Regions from separate parts of the Oceanobacter antarcticus genome, predicted to be linked through region 2. Evidence: predicted binding sites of a transcription regulator. Region 2 holds the regulator's gene; each other region holds the start of a gene.
What was found. Region 2 encodes FliA, which starts transcription of late flagellar genes. Its sites were predicted from a motif close to CTAAAGTTNNNNNNNNNNCNGCCGATA; they were not measured.
Positions count from the first base shown of each region.

Region 1 (3,255 bases), on a different contig from region 2:
CATTTCCGGCATTTCAATATCGGACACCATCATCATATACACGTCTTGCAAGCGCTCGCCACGCTCCGCGATCTCGTACAGATGCTCCCAGGCCTGACGGCCATCGTTCATCGATACCACTTCCACACCCAGATTTTCCAGACAACGGGTAATCTGTTTACGGGCAATCTTGGAATCGTCCACGATCAGCACCCGGTGTGCTTTCGCACGCTGATGCACTTCTTCTGAAATAAGACCGGCGCTGATTTCTTCATTGATCGGAGAAACTTCTGCCAGAATTTTCTCCACATCAATAATCTCTACCATCTGCTTGTCCACCTGCGTCACCGCCGTCAGGTAGTGTTCTTTACCCGTGCCCCGTGGTGGTGGATGGATCTCTTCCCAGTTCATATTGATGATGCGCTCAACACCACCAACCAGGAACCCCTGAGTCTTGCCGTTGTACTCGGTAATAATCACAAATGCATTATTCAGATCGCTCAACCCCGCATTCCCCGTTGCCAGCCCCATATCCATGATCGGGATCGTGCCCGATCGAATATGCGCCACACCGCGAACGACAGGATTACTGCCCGGCAAAACAGTCAGCTTGGGGCACTGTAGTACCTCCTTCACCTTGAACACGTTAATGCCGTAAACCTGTCGCCCGTTTACACGGAACAGCAACAGCTCCAGCCGGTTGGCACCGACCAACTGGGTTCGCTGGTTAACCGCATCTAACACACCAGCCATAAAAAGCTCCCGAAAAGTTATCCGGCACAGCCCTTGCAAAACCTCTGTCAGGTTCAACAAGCGCTGCTTAATCGCCAGAATCATGACGTTTACATCAGTCACCTAAAAGCATAGTAGAGAACCAGACAGTGCGTCGGATAATTGTTTTACTCCTGATATGCCAACCTCTCTGGGCTGATAAACTCCAGACTGCGGCGCTTTGGACGACTGAATCCTGGCAGACAACACTGCAACACCAGTTACTGCAGCAGTGGACGGACATCAGTGGCGACGCCCATGGCAACCGGGTTTCGCTGGTGGGCCTCAGCCCCGATTATCAACTGCCCGCCTGCAACCAGACACTGAATATCGAGCTGGCCCGGCCACTGCAACCGGGGCGTAATGGTGTTGAGCTGCGCTGTGCCTCGCCCTGGTGGCAACAATTTGTCGCGGTCGAACTGCACGTGATGGAAAGCGTCGCCATTCTGACGCAAGCCGCTCGTTCCGGTGACAGCACCGCCAGCGCCAGCATCCAGTTTGCGGAACAGGATCTGGGAAATCTGCAACAAGGCTATATCCGCAGCCCGGAACAACTGCAGGGTATGGAATTTCGCCGGAACCTGCGTCCAGGCACCGTAATCACCCCGGACATGCTGATCTCAAAATTGCTGATAGAGCGCGGTGCGCTGGTGCGTATTCACCTGCAACGGGGTGCCATCCAGCTGCAAACCGAAGGCGACGCCCTGAGCCAAGGCCGCAAGGGCGACACCATTCGAGTACGTAACCGCCGCTCCGGCAAGAGCCTCACTGCCGAAGTCATCGGCCCCGGAGAGGTCACTATCCGTTAGTCGCTTAAATGAACCGATGACCTTTATGGCAGCGCGCACACGCACGAATAGCAGCAAATCGACAAACTGCAAAAAAAAATCAAACAATACTAAAGTCTTTTGGCAAACCGCCGATACAGACATGGCAGGGGTTTATACAATGCAATGGTTCGGAGATTTCACAATGAATATCAACAAGTTAACAGGTGCCATCGACACCGGTAGTCGCGCTTCAGCGAAAACCGCCGATGCCACCAGCCCAATGTCAGCCAAGGGTGATCCAGCCTCCAGCACCCAGAATGCCAGCTACAGCGATCAGGTCAAACTGAGCGCCAGCAGCAAAAGCATCCAACAGGTTGAGGCTGAAATCAGTGCCATGCCTGAGGTGAACGATGCCACCGTCGACCGCATCAGAGCCGCCATCGACAGCGGTGAATACAAAATCGATTATGAAAAACTGGCAGGAAAAATGCTGGACTTTGAAGGACGCCTGAACTGAGCATTAAACAGCCATGAATTCTACTGCCAATGTGTACCTGCCAACGCCGGAATGTCATCAGCTGCGCCAGCTGTTGCTTGATGAACTGGCCCTGGGACGCCTGCTACAACACCAACTGGAGCAGGAAGGCCAGCTGCTGGCCCGCATGGAGCCTGAACAACTACAACGTGCCGGACAATCCAAGTCGGCGATATTGCAGCGCCTGAATGACCAGGCCAAACAACGCATGGACTGGATGAGCCAGCAACAACTACCGCTGGCGGCCGATTTTCTCCAGCATCCACAAATTCGCCAGCAGCCAGAGATTGCCCGCTTGTGGCAACAGCTTGCCGCTCAATATCGTCATAACCGCGATCGTTCCATCCAGCTGAACGAACTGGTTCTTACCGCCCGGCGCCGCATCCAGCAACGTCTCCATATTTTACGTGGCCAACCCGACCGCTCGCCATTGCTCTACACTGAAACAGGCCAGGGCAAATCGGCACGCCGAGGCCAGGGCTACATTCAGGCCTGATCGCCTCCTTTATATAACCAACGCCTACCCCGGCCAGGAGGTTACGTGTGACATCCCCAACCCACACTCCAGCACACAACACACACGACAATCCACCGCAGGACTGCACACTGAATCAGGATGAAGACATCTACGGTGCGCTCCGCCGGCTGGTACTGCTGCAAGCGCCGGTAAGAGTACAGATTGACGACCAAACAACCGCCTTCTGTGCTCAAATAACCGATGTGCAGCTGAATAATCGCAGCTTTTTTATGACCCGGTTACAACCAGATAAAGGCAATGATCTGATCCGTCAGGGCAAACGCTTCCGCATTGATTGTGACAACCAGGGCATTCGTATTCGTTTCGTCGCCGATGGCCGTCTGCGCTACCAGAGTGCTGAACAACAGTATCGTGGTGAATTCCCCAGCCAGGTTGAATACCTGCAACGGCGCGATGCTTACCGGGTCAATGTGCCAGCGGCCCACTATCTGGTGGTCGAGATACCGGATCAGCACCCGACACCCGACGAGCAGACAGCTCCGCGCTATTACTATAAAGGAAGGCTGCAGGATTTATCAGAATCCGGCTTCAAAGCCTGTTTTGACGGTGATATTCGAGACGACCTGAAACAGCTGGATTCGATTGCCGCCGCCATCGTACGCTGCAACGAACAACACTACCTGGATTGCGGGCTGGAACTACGCCACCTGATGCTCGATAGC
Region 1 covers NZ_JBBKTX010000001.1:202,233-205,487, reverse strand. The annotation lists gene WG929_RS00975 (chemotaxis protein CheV) at 1-732, opposite strand, end outside; gene flgA (flagellar basal body P-ring formation chaperone FlgA) at 861-1,559, shown strand; gene flgM (flagellar biosynthesis anti-sigma factor FlgM) at 1,723-2,037, shown strand; gene flgN (flagellar export chaperone FlgN) at 2,051-2,551, shown strand; gene WG929_RS00955 (flagellar brake protein) at 2,599-3,255, shown strand, end outside.
Region 1: flgM (flagellar biosynthesis anti-sigma factor FlgM) is a predicted target of FliA. The motif match lies at 1,649-1,675, and genes of this name have one in related genera.

Region 2 (3,255 bases):
GGCGTGGAATTACACACCGTGGCCCCAGGCGAAGACTTGGCGGCGACGTTGGAAACACTGACGGGTAAGAAAAAGAAGCGCCTGGTGCTGGTCGATACCGCTGGTCTGGCGAGTCAGGATCCATCGTTTCAGGGACAGTTAGCGATGTTGAAGCGGGCCTGTACCCGTAAAGGCAGTGGTTCGCGTATGCGCTGCTTGCTGACCTTGCCGTTGACCAGTCAGGGACGTTGCTTGCAGGAAAATTATGAACACTTTAAACCGGCCGGACTGGCGGGCTGTATTTTTACCAAACTGGACGAGTGTTTCAGTCTTGGGCCTGCGATGAGTGTGGCAGCCCTGACCCGGTTGCCATTAGTGATGATTGCGGATGGCCCGAAGATTCCCGATGACCTGCATTATCCGGATGCTGGCAAGTTAGTCAGACTGGCGGAGCAAATGGCGCGTATGGCGCGTACCCGCTGGCAGGCGGCAGAGGCCATGAGTCTGGCCAATCGTCGCCAGACCGGTTCCCTACAAGGAGTTCATTAATATGGCAAATCATCCTGTTCAAGTCATTGCCGTCAGCGGTGGCAAGGGAGGTGTGGGTAAAAGTAACGTCTCCGTCAACCTGGCGATCGGACTGGCAGAGCTGGGGCGTCGTGTTGTGGTATTGGACGCTGACCTTGGATTGGCCAATATCGATATTCTGCTGGGTATCAGTTCCGCCCGCACCATTGAAAACGTACTGGCAGGGGAGTGTGACCTGCGTGACATCATGGTTCGTGGCCCTGGCGGTATTCGCATTGTACCGGCGGCCTCTGGCACCCAGAAACTGTCGCAGCTGAACAATAGGGAGCATGCCGGGTTGATACAGGCCTTCAGTGAGCTGGGCGACGATATCGACGTCTTGATCGTTGATACCGCAGCGGGCATCTCCGATACCGTGCTCAGTTTTGTGTGTGCGGCTCAGGAAGTATTGCTGGTAGTGACCGACGAACCCACCTCGATTACCGACGCCTACGCCCAGATCAAGTTGTTAAGTCGGGATTACGGCATGTTCCGCTTTCGTATCGTCGCCAATATGGTGCGTACCCCACAAGACGGCCATGCGCTATTTGCCAAACTCACCAAGGTGACGGATCGCTTCCTCGACGTGGCTTTGCAGTATGTCGGCGCGGTTCCCCAGGACGACGCCGTCAAGCGTGCGGTTCAGCGTCAGAAAGCGGTGATTGAAACCTATCCCCGTTCCCGTGCGGCAATTGCCTTCCGGGCGCTGGCGAAAAAAGTGGATGCCTGGCCACTACCAACGACACCACGGGGTCATCTGGAGTTTTTTGTTGATCGTCTGGTGCAGCAACAGGTTGGAGTGTGAGTTGTGAATCGGAGCAGTTGCCTCGCCTATACCGAGGTTGAAAAACACAAGGTGGATGAGCGTGTGCATGAGCACGCGACTCTGGTCAAGCGTATCGCCCACCACATGATGGCACGGCTACCGGATTCGGTGCAGGTCAACGATCTGATCCAGGCTGGCATGATTGGCTTGTTGGAAGCGGCGCGTAAATACGATGGCGACAAAGGCGCCAGCTTTGAAACCTATGCAGGCATCCGTATTCGGGGTGCCATGCTGGATGAAATTCGTCGGGGCGATTGGGCACCACGTTCGGTGCATCGCAACAGCCGCCGGATCAGTGAAGCGATCCAGCAAATAGAAGGTGAAACCGGCCGCGATGCGGAAGACAGTGACGTGGCTGAGCGTCTGGGACTGAGTGCCGACGACTATCACGCAATCCTGCGCGACAGCGCTGGATGCCGACTGTTCAGCTATGAAGAAATGCTCGAAAACAACGACGGTAGTGATGGCGTCGATGCTCTCTTGTCCAACAACGATGATCCATCCCACAGTATCGAACGGGGGGCTTTTCAGCAGCAGCTGGCGGATGCCATTCGTGGCCTGCCAGAGCGGGAGCAACTGGTGTTATCGCTCTATTATGATGAAGAACTCAACCTCAAGGAAATAGGCGCCGTACTGGGAGTGAGTGAAAGCCGGGTGTGCCAGATTCACAGTCAGGCGGCCCATCGATTGAAGGCTCGACTGGGTGGCTGGGCAAGCTGAATTTCCCTTGTTTCTGCGCTACGACAGAGCACTTGTATTCAGTTATTCCCCGTCTGGCCGATACCCTTGTCGACAGCATGAAACCGCAGGGATTGCGGTTGTTAGTGGTTGGCCATGGCGACAACAGGAAACTCTCCAGGCTTGCTGGATAACCGTCAGACTGGGTCTACACTTGCAGTAGAGTCCTTGAGTACTACGGGTATCAATGGGCATCAGAAACGGCTTGTTAGAAAAGTCGACTATTGGAGGTCGTTTTGGACAAGAACATGAAAATCCTCATCGTTGACGATTTTTCCACGATGAGACGCATCGTTAAAAATCTGCTGCGCGATCTGGGCTTCACCAATACTGCTGAAGCAGATGATGGATCAACCGCCTTGCCGATGTTGCAGCAAGGTGACTTCGATTTCCTGGTAACAGACTGGAATATGCCTGGGATGACGGGGATTGATCTGCTCAAAAAGGTGAGGGCAGACGAGCGACTGCGAAGCTTGCCCGTATTGATGGTGACCGCAGAAGCCAAGCGCGAGCAGATCGTGGCGGCCGCTCAGGCTGGTGTGAACGGTTACGTCGTGAAGCCATTTACTGCTGCAGTGCTCAAGGAAAAGATTGAAAAAATCTTTGAGCGTGTCGAAAGCTAACTCCGGGGTTTACCCATGTCCGAGAGCAATTCGCAACCACTGGCGCAGTCGACCAGCCTGGCAATGAAAAACCTGGCGCAGTCGATGGTGGAAAGCATTGAGCGCGGCGAAGTCAGTCATGCGGTGTCCCTGGTGAATCAGCTGAATGATGTACGGGATAAGACCCTGTATGAAGAAATTGGTCGACTCACCAGAGCACTGCACGAAGCCATCAAAAACCTCAATATTGAATCGCCGGGTGCCGGGTCAGAGATCGAAAGTGCGACCGACAAACTTGAGTACGTGATCGAGATGACCAACAAGTCGGCTAATCGCACCATGGATCTGGTGGATGCCGGTATGCCGTTGGCACTTTCCATTCGGGATCGAGCCGGTTCATTAGGGCAACAATGGCAGCGATTTCTTAACAAGGAACTCAAGCCGGATGAATTCCGGGTATTGTCGCGGGATATCGACGCTTTTTTGACCACCAGTCAACAGCAATCCGGCGAGTTGAAAGATCAGCTCTCCGAAATTCTACTG
Region 2 covers NZ_JBBKTX010000021.1:60,945-64,199, forward strand. The annotation lists gene flhF (flagellar biosynthesis GTPase FlhF) at 1-528, shown strand, start outside; gene WG929_RS15945 (MinD/ParA family protein) at 530-1,351, shown strand; gene WG929_RS15950 (RNA polymerase sigma factor FliA) at 1,355-2,092, shown strand; gene cheY (chemotaxis response regulator CheY) at 2,359-2,733, shown strand; gene WG929_RS15960 (protein phosphatase CheZ) at 2,749-3,255, shown strand, end outside.

Region 3 (3,255 bases), on a different contig from region 2:
CCATTCCTTTACGCCGCAACGGTGAACAACACATCGTATTGATAGACGATCAAGGCAACAGTGATCGAATGACCGTTTATGCCGACTAGCTGGCACTTGAGGCCGCGTTCTCAATGATTAAACCGAGCCTGCCAAGAGCCAGCTGGTTTCAGAACAAGACATGAGGAACCTGGTTTAGCGAGCTCAATAAGTGACGAATAACGCCGTACTGGAAGTTACTGGCCTCAGCCCGAAGGGTCAGGGTCAACATCCCGCCATGCGGTGTGATTCGACGTGAAAAGGACGCGTCATTTCTCGGCGTCCAACGCCTTGCCTGACGGAATACTTCCTCCTGACAGGCCGTGGCAAATAATTGAGAACGCCCCTAAGGCTTAAACTTCAGCGCATCCGGTATCGGCATATCGTCACGCATTTCCAGTCGAATGGTTACACGGCGGTTTTCGTTGCGGCCTTTCACGGTTTTATTGCTGGCCACCGGATAGCGGTCACCATGAAAACGGGTGGTGATCATGGTCGGGTCGATGCCTTGTTTGACAAAATAACGCTCGACGTCTTCCACCCGGCGTTTGGACACTTGCCGGTTGTCATAACGACGGCCAACGCTGTCCGAGTGGCCATCCAGGTACAGCGCAAAGACTCTGGGATCGTGTTTGATGTAGTAGGCAACCCGCTCCAGTACCTTGATGTCGTTTTTTTCTATTTTGTCTTCACCGCTGGCGAAAAACACCTTGCTGCGAGCCACCTGATCATAATTCATCGGTAATAACCGACTGATGCAATCAAGAAACTCCGGGTAATAATCCTGAAAGGTGACACCGGAGACGTACACCCGCACAAAGCGGTTGGCGTCATACCAGGTCTGGTGGCTGATCGTCGGGCGTTTGCCTTCCAGCAAGCCATGAATAAACTGGTTGCTGCGGCGTGTATCGAGTGCCAATAGCGGTGTTTCCTGGCGGATACGAACAGTGCCCAGATTTTCGGTACGTTCTGCCGGACGCCAGGGAGGCGGCAATAATGAGACTCTGGCATCACTGTATGCCATGCGGTTTTGGGTGGCTTCGAGTCGAAAAGAGACATGTTCTCCAGCTCGTTGCAAAAAAACAGCGCTGCCGTAGCCCGGAATGGTCTGGCTAAACTGGCAGTCAAATACCGACCCGGAGACGGCCCAGCGGGTGTTGTAAATATCCAGCCCGTATTCCAACGGCATGGCGGTTTGACCGGCCAGCGCTGGCCGAGCCAACCACAGCGAGAATAATAAGCCGAACAACAGCCAAGCCAGCACCCTGCTGGCCTTATAACCAGAGTGTGAGCCAGATTCCGGCACGCCGGGTGAATGACCAGCAGCGAGATTGTCCAGACGAATCATGTGTCTCTACGTTGGCCTCTGTGGTAGTGAAGTTGGCAATAGGCATGTCTCTGAGGGGCTATCGGCCAGTCGCGGAAAATCTTGAACCTTCAACGTGAACAGCCCTCCCGCCAAGCGCTCGCGGCCCTAACGTCAGGAACCACAAAGCCAAGCAGTAAAAAAACGGTTGCGCTACAATGCCGGGTCACATTTTTGCCTGTCGGAATCACTGCCAGCCACCGTGTAGCAACCATGAGTCATGGCCGCAGCACGCAGACAGCGTCAAACAGCACAGTAAAACGTAAAGAAGGAAACCTCATGACCGACCGCTTGACGATCACCCGCCCGGACGACTGGCATTTACACGTTCGCGATGGCCAGGTACTGCAACACACAGTCGCCGCCACTGCTCGGGTGATGAAACGAGCGATCATCATGCCCAACCTGCAACCACCGGTGATGAATGCCGAACAGGCATTGGCTTACCGCGAGCGCATTCTGGCCCAGGCTGGCGACAGCGGTTTTGACCCGTTAATGGTGCTTTACCTGACCGACAACACCACGCCCGAGATGATCAGCGCTGCCAAGGCTACTGGCCGCGTTGTGGCAGCCAAGCTGTATCCGGCGGGTGCCACAACCAACTCAGCCTCCGGCGTTACCGACCTCGGCAAGCTTGATGACGTTTGCGCGGCACTGGCTGACAACGATATGAAACTGCTGGTACACGGTGAAGTAACCCACCAGCACATCGATATTTTTGACCGCGAAAAAGAATTTCTCGATACCGTACTGGCACCGCTGGCAAGCAAACACAAAGCACTGAGCCTGGTGGTGGAACACATCACCACCAAAGACGCCGCCGAGTTTGTATTGAGTCAGGGTGACAACGTCGCCGCCACCATTACCGTGCAGCATCTGGCCTACAACCGTAACCACATGCTGGTTGGCGGTATTCGACCGCATTTTTATTGTCTGCCGATTCTGAAGCGCAATATTCACCAGCAAGCGCTGCAAGACGCGGTGGTCTCTGGTAGCCGCAAGTTTTTCCTCGGTACCGACAGTGCTCCTCATGCCAGGGGTGCCAAGGAAAATGCCTGTGGTTGTGCCGGTTGCTATACCGCTTACGGCGCGATTGAGCTGTATGCCGAAATTTTTGAAGACCTCGGTGTCCTCAACAACCTGGAAGGCTTCGCCAGTCACTACGGCCCCGATTTCTACCACCTGCCACGTAACGAAGACACCATTACCCTGGTGAAATCCGCGTGGCAGGTGCCCTCTGAAATGCCCTTTGGCAACGACATCATTGTGCCATTGCGTGCGGGTGAAACCCTGCGCTGGCAACTGCAAAACTCCTGAAGATAAGGCTTAGGATGAGTACAACTCCCGCTGGAAACGGCGAAAAGCAGGAAAAAACCCCAATGGCCCAACGCTTCCGCGGCTTTTTGCCCGTGGTGGTCGATGTGGAAACCGGTGGGTTTAATCCCGATACCGACGCCCTGCTCGAAATTGCCATGGTCACCCTGCGCATGGATGACGAAGGCTATATCCACCCAGACCAGACGTTGTCTGCCGAGGTGCACCCGTTTGACGGTGCCAACCTGGAACAGGAAGCCCTCGACTTCACCGGCATCGACCCGTTCGACCCGGAACGGGATGCCGAATTTGAAATCGACGTGCTGACCAATATGTTTCAGGTGGTGCGTCGTGAGATTAAACACTACGGCTGTAACCGGGCCGTCCTGGTCGGCCACAACGCGCATTTCGATCACGCCTTTCTGCGTGCTGCGATTGAGCGTAACGACATCAAGCGCGACCCGTTCCACCCGTTTTCGTCATTCGATACCGCCTCGATTGCCGCCATCGCCCTCGGCCAGACCGTGTTGGCGAAAAGCTGCATTACCGCCGGGCTC
Region 3 covers NZ_JBBKTX010000001.1:207,843-211,097, reverse strand. The annotation lists gene pbpC (penicillin-binding protein 1C) at 1-89, shown strand, start outside; gene WG929_RS01005 (flagellar protein MotY) at 365-1,366, opposite strand; gene pyrC (dihydroorotase) at 1,664-2,701, shown strand; gene rnt (ribonuclease T) at 2,764-3,255, shown strand, end outside.
Region 3: WG929_RS01005 (flagellar protein MotY) is a predicted target of FliA. The motif match lies at 1,426-1,452, and genes of this name have one in related genera.